3 regions of the Sphingomonas sp. AAP5 genome follow, and region 1 is predicted to be linked to each of the others. Evidence: predicted binding sites of a transcription regulator. Region 1 holds the regulator's gene; each other region holds the start of a gene.

What was found. Region 1 encodes LexA, which represses DNA repair genes until DNA is damaged. Its sites were predicted from a motif close to GTTCCNCNCTTGTTCT; they were not measured.
Region 2: radA (DNA repair protein RadA) is a predicted target of LexA. The motif match lies at 2,600-2,615, and genes of this name have one in related genera.
Region 3: E2E30_RS17950 (ImuA family protein) is a predicted target of LexA. The motif match lies at 2,080-2,095, and genes of this name have one in related genera.

What each region holds. Positions count from the first base shown of each region.
Region 1 is NZ_CP037913.1:715,394-719,292, reverse strand. It holds gene E2E30_RS03275 (TonB-dependent receptor) at 1-598, opposite strand, end outside; gene E2E30_RS03270 (BLUF domain-containing protein) at 942-1,277, shown strand; gene E2E30_RS03265 (hypothetical protein) at 1,274-1,588, shown strand; gene lexA (transcriptional repressor LexA) at 1,659-2,324, shown strand; gene E2E30_RS03255 (DUF4287 domain-containing protein) at 2,385-2,597, opposite strand; gene E2E30_RS03250 (ComEC/Rec2 family competence protein) at 2,674-3,899, opposite strand, start outside.
Region 2 is NZ_CP037913.1:1,985,544-1,989,442, reverse strand. It holds gene E2E30_RS09180 (DUF2218 domain-containing protein) at 1-38, shown strand, start outside; gene E2E30_RS09175 (glycosyltransferase family 4 protein) at 114-1,292, opposite strand; gene E2E30_RS09170 (glutathione binding-like protein) at 1,369-2,073, shown strand; gene E2E30_RS09165 (BLUF domain-containing protein) at 2,077-2,487, opposite strand; gene radA (DNA repair protein RadA) at 2,636-3,899, shown strand, end outside.
Region 3 is NZ_CP037913.1:3,855,235-3,859,133, reverse strand. It holds gene E2E30_RS17960 (alpha-ketoacid dehydrogenase subunit beta) at 1-453, opposite strand, end outside; gene E2E30_RS17955 (thiamine pyrophosphate-dependent enzyme) at 617-1,918, opposite strand; gene E2E30_RS17950 (ImuA family protein) at 2,167-2,871, shown strand; gene E2E30_RS17945 (DNA polymerase Y family protein) at 2,789-3,899, shown strand, end outside.

The sequences.
Region 1 (3,899 bases):
CGCTGACGGTGTTGTAGCTGCCATACGACGCGGTCGCGCGGCCGGTGAACTCGTTGGTCGGGCGGTTGGTGTCGAACTTGATGATGCCCGCGGTGGTGTTGCGGCCGAACAGCGTGCCCTGCGGCCCGCGCAGCACTTCGATCTGGTTGACGTCATAGACCGGGTTCGACTTGAGCACGACATGCTCGAGCACGACCTCGTCCTGGATGATCGACACCGGCTGCGATGCGCCGAGATAGAAATCGATGTTACCGAGGCCGCGAATGTAGAAGCGCGGGAAGATCTTGCCGGTGGTCGTCTCGGCGTAAAGCCCGGGGACGCGGTTGGCGAGTTCGAGCAGCGTGTCGCTGCCGCCCGAAGTGTAGGTCCGCAGATCGGCACCCGACAGCACGCCGACCGACACGGGCACTTTCTGCAGATTTTCGCTGCGACGCTGCGCGGTGACGACGATGTCGCCGAGGCTGTCGCTCTCTGGCGCGGCCTCGACCGCGGCGACGGGCGCAGCGGTTTCCTGGGCGCTGGCCGAACCGATGCTGGCGATCGCGCCGAACGCGGTGCCGAGCAGAAGGAGCGCCTTGGCGGCGTGTGACTTGGACATGATGTTCCCCCGATAGATGAAATAGGCTGCCCACACCGTTCGCCGCAGCGGACTTGTTGTCCTGCGCGGCGACGCGTCCGCGCTCCTGCGTGGTGCGGTGTGACCCCGACCGCGCGGCTAGGTCGGTATTGTGACGCGATTATGACAGGTGTGCCGCCACGTCTGCTTTGTCGACTGGCTGTGGCTTTCGAGTTGCACCGGGGCCTGCACGACGCCGACCACGGCGCGATCGTCAACGACAGTGCGCACCTGATTCAGGATACGATACCGATACACGATCCACCGCAACGACAGGCTGCCGACACCCCCCTAGCCCCGGCCCTCACGAGAAGGACACAAGGGCATGCGGCAAATCCTTTATGTCAGCGGGAACACCCTTTCGAGCGTCACGGCCGACCTTGCCGGCATCCTCGAACAATCGCGGCATAATACCGCGCTCGACAGGATCACCGGGCTGCGATGGTCGGATGGTCGCAGCTTGCTGCAAGTGCTCGAGCGTTCGCGCATGAGCGTCATGGCGACGTTCGCCCGCATCCTCGCCGACCCGCGTCATCATGCGCCGACCGTCCTCCAGCACCGCCATATTCGCCCCCTCGAATTCGGCGGCTGGACCATGGCGCACCCCGCGCCGGCGCCGCGGCCGACGCGGATGACGCCCAGATCGGGCGGCTGCTCGTGAACGCAACCGAAGCGGTGCGCACGCACTTCCACACGCTGATTTCGGCAGGCCATGTCGCCGCGCTCGCGCTCCCGGTCAGCGCGATCGGCACCCCGCCGCCCGCCCCGACGCCCGATTACGGCACCCCGCCGCCGCGGCGCGTCGATCGCCGGATCGGCGCACCCTTCCACAATGTCGGGCTCGCGCTGGCCAGCGCGTTTCGCGGGGGGCTGCAGGGCACCAACATTGACCATGACGCATGTATCGAAAAGCTCTGCGGCATCGCGGGGAGTGCGACCAGCGACTCGCAGGATATCTGCGCCGGACGGTGACAGCATCGCTTGACGGGCGATTTTTCGTTCCGTATAGGTTCGTCGTCTGTTCCGACGAAAGGGCCGCGCGATGCTTACCCGCAAGCAGCATGAGTTGATTTGCTTCATCAACGACCGGCTCGACGAGACCGGGGTATCGCCGTCCTTCGAGGAAATGAAGGAAGCGCTCGACCTCAAGTCGAAGTCGGGCGTCCATCGCTTGATCAGCGCGCTCGAGGAACGCCAGTTCATCCGCCGCCTGCCCAACCGCGCGCGGGCGCTCGAAGTGCTCAAGATGCCCGAGCGTGGAATCAAGACCCCGACCAAGGCGGCCCCCGCCGCCGCTTCGCGTGCAGCACCACAGCCTGCCAACGACGTGATCGAAATCCCGCTGCACGGCCGGATCGCGGCAGGCGTCCCGATCGAGGCGTTCGAGGGCGCGTCGATGCTCTCGGTCCCCGCGGCTTTGCTCGGCAATGGCGAGCATTATGCGCTCGAGGTGTCGGGCGATTCGATGGTCGAGGCGGGCATCCTCGATGGCGACTATGCGCTGATCAAGCGCCAGGATGTCGCGCGCGACGGCGAGATCGTCGTGGCTTTGATCGAAGAGAGCGAGGCGACGCTGAAATTCTTCCGCCGCGAAGGTGCGATGGTGCGGCTCGATCCGGCCAACCGCGCCTATGATCCGCAGCGTTATGCCCCAGCCCAGGTGCGCGTGCAGGGCAAGCTCGCCGGGCTGTTGCGCCGGTACGACTGAGCCACGGTCGGCGTGATCGACCGTCGCGCTTGAGGGTCGCGCGGCGAGCGATCGAGCGGCTCAGTCTTTGTGCTCGGCAAGGGTGTGAGCGACGATCGCGTTGGCGTGGCCGTGGCCCATGCCATGCTCGGTTTTCAGCATGGTGACGAGCGCCATGTGTTTTTCCGGCAAACGCTCGCGCACCAGCGCCTGCCACTCTGCGATCGGACGGCCATAGGTCTTCTCGATCGATGGAAAGTACGATGCGGGCCCTTTGATCGGTTGGTCAGCCACGGCGTGAAGGCTCCAAGATGCGGGAACGTCCCGAGGATCTTCCGGTATTTGGGGGAAGCCGCAAGGCCACCCCGCCCTATCGTTTCCCGTCCGTTACTGCTGCCCCAGCCCTCCCCGACAATCGAGCGCGCCAACGCATCCGGCCAACCCACCGCCGCCGACCAGCGTCGCCCTCCGGCGCCGCGATCCACGGATGCCGGTCGCCCGGATGGCGAACGGTCCGCACCGAATGCGATGCCAAAGCGATCGCAACGCCGCCGGTTTGCGCCAGCGTCTCGCGGTCGAGCCGCAGCCACTGCGGAACGCAATGGCGCGGCAAGCGCCGCTCGCTGATCACGATGTCGGCGCCGGCACACGCCGCGACGAGGTCGAGCGTCGGGACATGATACGCGCTGCGCGTCGCCAGGATGCGCCACTGTCGCCCTGCGACGGTCCGCGTCATCAGGCAGAGGTCGCGGCTGCAGCGCGCCTCGTGCTGCTCGGACATCAATACCGGGAGCGCAGCGATCCCGCCATTCTCGGCGAGCATGTCGGCGGTATAGTCCCCGGTCCGGTCGCGCAGCAAAGCCACGTCGCCCGCCGAGGTGCGGATCGCGACGTGCCGACCGTCTCCGGTGACGATCAGATCGGGCGCCGGGGTCGGCAGCGCCCATGCCAAGCCGATCGCTAGCGGCAGCGCCCCTAGCCGCCGCCAGCGCGTGCGCCACAGGCCGATCCACAATCCGCCCACCACCATCAGCGCGTAAGCGGCGCCGGGCATCGCCGGCAGCGGCGCGACCGAGCCCGGCACCGCCGCGGTCATGTGCGCAATCCACAACAGCAGATCGAGCGAGCGCGCCGTCAGCCACCAGAACGGCAGCCCCGCCCCCACCGTATCGAACAGCAACGCCAGCGCCTCGCACGGCATCGTCACGAACGTCGTCAGCGGGATCGCGACGATATTGGCGACCGCGCCGTAAATCCCCGCTTTGTGGAAGTGGAACAGCGCGATCGGCAGCAAAGCGAGCTCGACGACGATCCCGGTCAGCAGCAGCGACGCCAGTTCCCGCGCGATCCGCGCCAGTCGCGTCTGCTCGCGCGGCCCGAACCACACGCGCAACTGCGGATGCTCGTTGAGCGAGACGATCGCCGCGACCGCCGCGAACGACAGCTGAAAACTTGGTCCGGCGAGCGCCTCGGGATATAGCAACAGCACCACGATCGCCCCCGCCGCGACCAGCCGCAGCGTCAGCGCCTGCCGGCCCAGCGCCAAAGCGACCAGCACGAGCAACGCCGCGACGCACGAGCGGATCGTCGGCACCT
Region 2 (3,899 bases), 1.3 Mb from region 1:
CGTTCCGCGAGGCACCGCTGAGCTATGACTGGCGCTAGGACCTGTCCGCCGTGTGGTTGACCCGCGATCCGCGCTTCCCGCAAGGGAGTGACGGATCGCGGGCAACGACCGTTTTACGCGGCGTGCGCGGCGCCGGTCGGGTGCTCGGAAGCGCGGCGCTCGAGCACTTTGAGATAGGTGTCGAGCACGACCTGGTTGATCCGCTCCCATTGATACGTCGCCGCTTCGGCATGACCTGCCGCGCCGGCGCTGCGGCGGAACGCGTCATCCTCGCAGAAGCGCTGGAGCGCATCGGCATAGCCTTCGATATCGGTCGGCGGGACGATCAGCCCGGTCACGCCATCGGCGATCAGCCCGACCGCCCCCGACGCGCGCGCCGCGACCACGGGCACGCCCGCCGCCATCGCCTCGAGCGTGACGTTGCCGAAGGTTTCGGTGAGGCTCGGGTTGAAGAACACATCCATCGACGCGACCGCACGCCCGAGATCGTCGCCGGTCAGATAGCCCGCGAACACCGCATTGGGCGCTTGCTGCGCGAACCAGTCGCGCGCGGGGCCTTCGCCGACGACGAAGGTGCGATGCTTGACGCCGCGCTGGTCGAGCGCGCGGAGCGCCTGCGCGAACACGTCGAGGCCCTTTTCCTTGACCAGCCGGCCGAGGAACCCGACCGCGATCTCGTCATCGGCGATGCCGAGGCTGCGGCGCCACGCGAGATCGCGCCGCGCGGGATTGAAGCGTTCGTGATTGACGCCGCGCGACCAGCGCGTGACCGGCGTCGGCACGCCCCAGTCGTGCAGGATCTCGCCCATCATCTGGCTCGGCGCGAGCACTTCGTCGACGCGGCTGTAGAAGCGCTGTTGCGCGCGGATCATCATCGGCACGAGGAACCCGAGCCCGTAATAGCTCATATAGGTCTCGAAGCGCGTATGGTACGAAGCGACGCACGCGATGTCGTGCTTCTCGGCATAAGCGAGCGCCTTGTGGCCGAGCCAGTCGGGCGCCGACAGGTGGATCAGGTTCGGCGCGAACGCCGCCAGATCGCGCCGCACGCGATTGCCCATGCCGCGCGTCAGCTTGTATTCGCCGCGCAGCGGGATCTTGATCGAGGGTGCGCTGACCAGGTCGCCGGTCGGCGGAAAAGCCGGCGTGCGGCTGGTGGGGGCATAGACGCGCACCTTGACGCCGCGGCTCAGCAAATGGCCGACGAGCAAATTGAGCGTCTGGTTCGCACCATCGCGGGTATAGTTATAGTTGCCGCTGAAGAGCGCGACACGGAGATCGGAAGCTTGCATCGGATGGCGCCATAGCGAAGCGCGGGGCGCGTGACTATCTCCTGCACGCCATCGTGGCGCGCCAAAGGAGTTCGCAATGCCCGATCTTTCCGCTTTCCCGATCACCAAGCGCTGGCCGGCACAGCATCCCGAGCGGTTGCAGCTCTATTCGTTGCCGACCCCGAATGGCGTCAAGGTCTCGATCATGCTCGAGGAAACCGGGTTGGCGTACGAGCCGCACCTGGTCGATTTCGCCAAGGACGACCAGAAGACCCCCGAATTTGAATCGCTCAACCCCAATGGCAAGATCCCCGCGATCCTCGATCCCGACGGCCCGGGCGGCACGCCGCTGGCCTTGTTCGAATCGGGCGCGATCCTGCTCTACCTTGCCGAGAAGACCGGCCGGTTCCTGCCGAGCGACCCGGTCGCGCGGCTTCAGGCGATCCAATGGGTGATGTTCCAGATGGGCGGCGTCGGCCCGATGTTCGGCCAGATGGGCTTCTTCGTGAAGTTCGCCGGCAAGGACTTCGAGGACAAGCGCCCGCGCGACCGCTATGTGGCAGAAACCAGGCGATTGCTCGGCGTGATGGATGTCGCGCTCGCCGACAAGCGCTGGTTTGTTGGCGCGGACTATACGATCGCCGATATCGCGATGCTGGGTTGGGTGAACGCGGTTGTCGACTTTTACGGTGCGGGCGCGCTTGTCGGGTTCGACGACTTTGCCAACGTCAAGGCGTGGCTCGCGCGTGGCCTCGCGCGGCCGGCGGTGCAGCGTGGGCTCACCATCCCGGCGCGCGGGTAGCGCTCAGGCGGCGGCGTGGACTTGCGCAAAGCCTTCGAAATAGCCGCGCACGGTCGGGTCGGTGATCGGCGCGACCAGCGTGGCGACGGTTTGGGAAAGCGTCATCGCATCGCCGCCGCCCGTGCCGCCGCGGCTGAAGCCCATCGCCCATTGGCCAAAGGTCGGCGTATCGATTGTCGTGCGCGAGAGGATGACGACGGCGTGGTGGCGCGGATCGGCCTTGATCCTGTTGAAGACCGTCTCGACGGCAGCTTCCGGGCCTTCGAGCGCCTGGAGGAAGCGGCGTCCGCCCGCGACGAGCAGGCCGGTCACGCCGACGGCGGCATTGTTACGGCGTGAGGCGATCAGGATAGCATCGAGTTCCGCCGTCGTGAGCGGGGATCTCGTGCTGCTTATATAGATAAGACGCTGCATGCTTACGCTCCAGATCTGGAACCTCCAATTTCTGCGCAAAGCGCGAAAGAACGGTTAAGATCTCGCGCTACGACATTTTGAAAGCGCATAAGGGTACAGCGTCGGAAAATCTGTTCCCCTCTCGTTCTCCGCTCGCTATGCTCGTCCTATGGCCAAACCTCAAAAACGCTATGTCTGCCAGGCCTGTGGATCGGTGTCGCACCGCTGGCAGGGGCAGTGCGCCGATTGCGCCGAGTGGAACACGCTGGTCGAGGAAGCAGGCGGTGGGACGGTGACGCCGTTCCAGGCCAAGCATAACCTCCAGTCGGGTGGGCGTACGATGACGCTGGTCGGGCTCGATGCCGAGATCGCGCTGCCCGAACGGATGACGTCGGGGATTGCCGAGCTCGACCGCGCGCTTGGCGGTGGCTTTGTCGAGGGATCGGCGACGCTGATCGGCGGCGATCCCGGGATCGGCAAGTCGACGCTGCTGCTCCAGGCGGCGGCGAAGATGGCGCTCGCGGGGCTGAGCGTTGCGTACGTCTCGGGCGAGGAGGCGGCCGACCAGGTCCGCCTGCGCGCGCGACGTCTGGGATTGGGGCACGCGCCGGTCCAGCTCGCCGCGGCGAGTTCGACGCGCGATATCCTGACGACGCTGGGGCAGGGGCAGCCACCCGCCTTGCTGGTGATCGATTCGATCCAGACGATGCACAGTGACCTGATCGAGGGCGCGCCGGGCACCGTCAGCCAGGTACGGGCTTCGGCGCAGGAGTTGATCCGCTTCGCCAAGGAACGCGGGACGGCGGTGGTGCTGGTCGGCCATGTCACGAAGGACGGGTCGATCGCGGGGCCACGCGTGCTCGAACATATGGTCGACACCGTGCTGAGCTTCGAGGGCGAGCGCAGCCACCAATATCGCATCCTGCGCGCGATCAAGAACCGCTTCGGCGGGACCGATGAGATCGGCGTGTTCGCGATGGTCTCGGAAGGCTTGTCCGAAGTCGGCAATCCCTCGGCGCTGTTCCTGACGCAGCGCGACGAGGGGATGACGGGGACGACGGTGTTCCCCGCGCTCGAGGGCACGCGGCCGGTGCTGGTCGAGATCCAGGCGCTCGTCGTACGGCTCGCGAGCGGGGCGACGCCGCGGCGCGCGGTGGTCGGCTGGGACAGCGGGCGGCTGGCGATGGTGCTCGCGGTGCTCGAGGCGCGGTGTGGCCTGAGTTTCTCGTCGAGCGAAGTCTATCTCAACATTGCGGGCGGCTACCGCGTGCAGGATCCGGCGGCCGATCTCGCGGTGGCGGCGGCGTTGATCTCGGCGCTGTCTGAGCGGCCGGTGCCCGCCGATGCGGTGGTGTTCGGCGAGCTTGCGCTGTCAGGCGAAGTCCGGCCGGTCGCGCACGGCGCCTTGCGGCTGAAGGAAGCGGGCAAGCTCG
Region 3 (3,899 bases), 850 kb from region 1:
GGCGTCGTACGGGGTCGAGGGAATCACGGTCTTCACGCCCGAGATGTGCGTGAAGATGCCCTCGGGGCTCTGGCTGTGCGTCTGACCGCCGAAGATGCCGCCGCCGAACGGCGAGCGCACCGTGATCGGCGCGGTGAATTCGCCCGCCGAGCGATAGCGCAGCCGCGCCGCCTCGCTGACCAACTGGTCGAGCGCGGGGTAGATGTAATCGGCGAACTGGATTTCGGGGACGGGACGCAGGCCGTAGGCGCCCATCCCGACCGCGACGCCGATGATGCCGCATTCGCTGATCGGCGTGTCGAACACGCGGGTCTTGCCGTATTTCGACTGCAAGCCGGCGGTCGCGCGGAACACGCCGCCGAAATAGCCCACGTCCTCGCCCATCACGATCACGTCGGGGTCGCGGCCCATCATCACGTCCATGGCGGAGTTGATCGCCTGGATCATGTTCATGCGAGTCGAGGGTTCGGCGTCTGCCGCGGGCATGACGCTGGATTCGGTCGTTTCACTCACAACATAAACTCCGTCATCCCAGCGCAGGCTGGGATCTCGTGCGGCACGCGCGCGCTCGGGAACAGGGAGACCCCAGCTTGCGCTGGGGTGACGTGGGGGGCGCTCATGCTTTCCGCGCCCATGGCCGGCCGCTCGCGGTCTCCTCGGCGATCATTTGCGCCTGTTGTTCGCGCAAATGCCACGGCATTTCCTCGAACACGCCGTCGAACAGCGTATCGAGCGGCTGGTGCAGGCCGTGGCCGAGCACGCCGTTGGTCTCGGCCTGCTTTTGCGCGGCCTTGACCTGCTCGGCCAATTCCTTGTCCTGCGCCGCATGCCGCTCGTCGTCCCATTCGCCGAGCGCGATGAGATGGTCCTTCAATCGCTTGATCGGATCGCCGAGCGGCCACGCGGTCGGCTCGCCAGCCGAGCGATATTGCCCCGGATCGTCTGAGGTCGAATGCCCTTCGGCGCGATAGGTGAAATGCTCGATCAGCGTGGGCCCCTGATTGGTCCGCGCGCGCTCGGCCGCCCACAAGGTCGCGGCATAGACCGCGAGCGCATCGTTGCCGTCGACGCGCAGGCCGGCGATGCCATAGCCGACCGCGCGCGCCGCGAAGGTCGTCGATTCGGCGCCGGCGAAGCCAGAGAAGCTCGAGATCGCCCACTGATTGTTGACGACGTTGAAGATCACCGGCGCGCGGTAGACGCTGGCGAAGGTGCAAGCCGAGTGGAAATCACCCTCGGCGGTCGATCCGTCGCCGCACCAGGTCGCGGCGATCCGCGTGTCGCCCTTGGCGGCGCTCGCCATCGCCCAGCCGACGGCTTGCGGATATTGCGTCGTGAGGTTGCCCGAGATCGAGAAGAAGCCCGCTTCCTTGACCGAATACATGATCGGCAGCTGCTTGCCCTGCAGTCGGTCGGCGGTGTTCGAATAGATCTGGTTCATCATGTCGACCATCGACCAGCCGCGCGCGATCAGCAGGCCCTGCTGGCGGTACGACGGGAAGCACATGTCTTCATAATCGAGCGCATGCGCGGCAGCGACCGAGACCGCCTCCTCGCCGGTGCACTTCATGTAGAAGCTCGTCTTGCCTTGGCGCTGCGCGCGAAACATGCGCTCGTCGAACGCGCGGACCAACGCCATGCTGCGCAGCATCGCGCGCAGCGTATCGGGCGAGAGGCGCGGATTCCACGGGCCGACCGCCTGGCCTTCGTCGTCGAGCACGCGCACCAGATCGAACGCGAGATCGATGAACGTGTCGGCCGCATCCGCCGGATCGGGGCGGCGCGCCTTGCCCGCGGGCGGGATCGGCACCTGCGTGAAATCGACCGCATCGCCCGGCCGGAACTTGGGTTCGGGCACGTACAGCGACAACGGCGCAAGATTGGGCTTCAAATGATCGGGGACTCGCTCGGTCGCCATATACTCTCCACAACGCGTGCCTGGCTTGTGACCGACAGGCGGAATCGTTCTTCGAGCCTTGTTATAAAATTTCAACGCGCTTGGCGAGGGGGCGTTTTGCGCGGAATGCGACGACCCGTCGCGCGGGGATGACGGACCAGCTTGACTCTGCAGCGACAAAGAGAACAAAATAGGAACGATGCTTCAAGTGAGTCGTGCCCGTGTCCTGTCCTGCCATCATCGCCGAGCTTCGCGAAAGCCTCAAGAAGGTGGAAAGCGACGGGCTGCGTCGGCGCCCGGTGCTGCCTTTCGGGATCGGGCCGATCGACGAACGGCTCGCGCCGGGCGGACTGCGGCTCGATTCGCTCCACGAGATTTCCGCGGCGAGCCCTGCGCCGTCGGACGATGCGGCGGCGACGCTGTTCATGGCGGGGATCGCGGCGCGTGCCTGGGGGCCGGTGCTGTGGGTGGTGCGACGGCGCGACCTGTTCGCACCGGGGCTCTACCAGGCGGGTCTTGCGCCGGGGCGGCTGATCTATGCCGAGGCGGGCGACGATGCCGAGCTGCTCGCGCTGATGGAGGAGGGCCTGCGGCATCGCGGGCTCGGCGCGGTGGTCGGCGAGGTCAAGCGCGCGGCGATGCCCAATACGCGGCGGCTGCAGCTTGCCGCCGAGGGCGGGAAGACGATCGCCTTGTTGATGAAACGCCATGCGCGGGAGGGTGGCAATCCGCTCGCCGTGCCCTCGGCGGCGATGACGCGCTGGCGGATCGCCTCGGCGCCCTCCGCACCGCTGCCGGTCGGCGATGCAGGCGTCGGGCGAGCGCGCTGGCAGGTGGAGCTAGTCCGCCAACGCGGCGGCGAATCCGCCGATTGGATGATGGAGGCATGCGATGAAACGGGTCGCCTCGCTCTACCTGCCCGACTGGTCGATCGAACGGCTGGCGCAGGCCGAGCGCTCAGCCGCGCCGCTTGAGGGCGCCAGCGTAGATCCGCAGGGCCTCGCCGAGGCCGTCGCGCGCGAGCAGGCGGTGGCGTGCTCGGTGCCGCGCGGTGGCGGCTGGCGGCCTGGCGCGCGCTGGGCACGGAGCGGCGAGGCCGACGCGAACGCGCGCACGTGCCGCGCCGCGCGCTTGAGCGAAGCCGCGCCGCATCCCTTCAAGGCGATGCCGCCCGACGAGGGGCGAGCGGTGGTGTGGGATGCGCGCAAGGCCGGCGTCGAGCGCGCCGCGTCTCCCCTCACTGGAATGGAGGGGCTGGGGGTGGATCGGTCTAAGGAGAGGGCCGGCGCCGCCACGGGCAGACCCACCCCCGCCCCAGCGCCGGGTCGGCCATGCCCCCAGCATGATCTGAACAGCGCGGGGCGCTGTTCACCCGACGCTCTTCCAGGGAGCGGAGGAAAAGCACCAGCGCCTGCCCCGTGCCCCCCCCTCCGTCACCCCGGCCTTGTGCCGGGGTCCACGCCTCCACTCGGGCGGCAGGGTGCGGTAACGGGTGGACCCCGGCACAAGGCCGGGGTGACGAACGGCGGTGTGGCAGAATCGCCCCCGCCGCCCCGCATTACCTCGCTCCAATCCGGCAACCAGCTCGTCATCGCCGCCGCCTGCCCCGCCGCGCGCGCGCTCGGGCTCGCGCCGGGCATGGCGGTGACGCAGGCGCGCGCGCTGGTGCCCGAGCTCGACATTCGCCCCGCCGACCCCGCGGGCGACCGCGCCGCGTTGCTTCGGCTGGCGACGCTTGCCGCGCGGCGCTGGTGCCCGGTGGTGATGCCGTCGGGCGAGGACGGACTGTTCCTCGATATCAGCGGCGTCGCGCATCTGTTCGGCGGCGAAGCACAAATGGCGCGGCGGATCGTGCGCATCCTCGCCCGGCTCGGCTTCACTGCGCGCGTCGCGGTGGCGGATACGCCGGGCGCGGCGTGGGCGCTCGCGCGGTTTGCGGTCTCGCCTGCCCCTACCCCCCGTCACCCCCGCGAAAGCGGGGGCCCCGCTTCTTTTTCGAAGG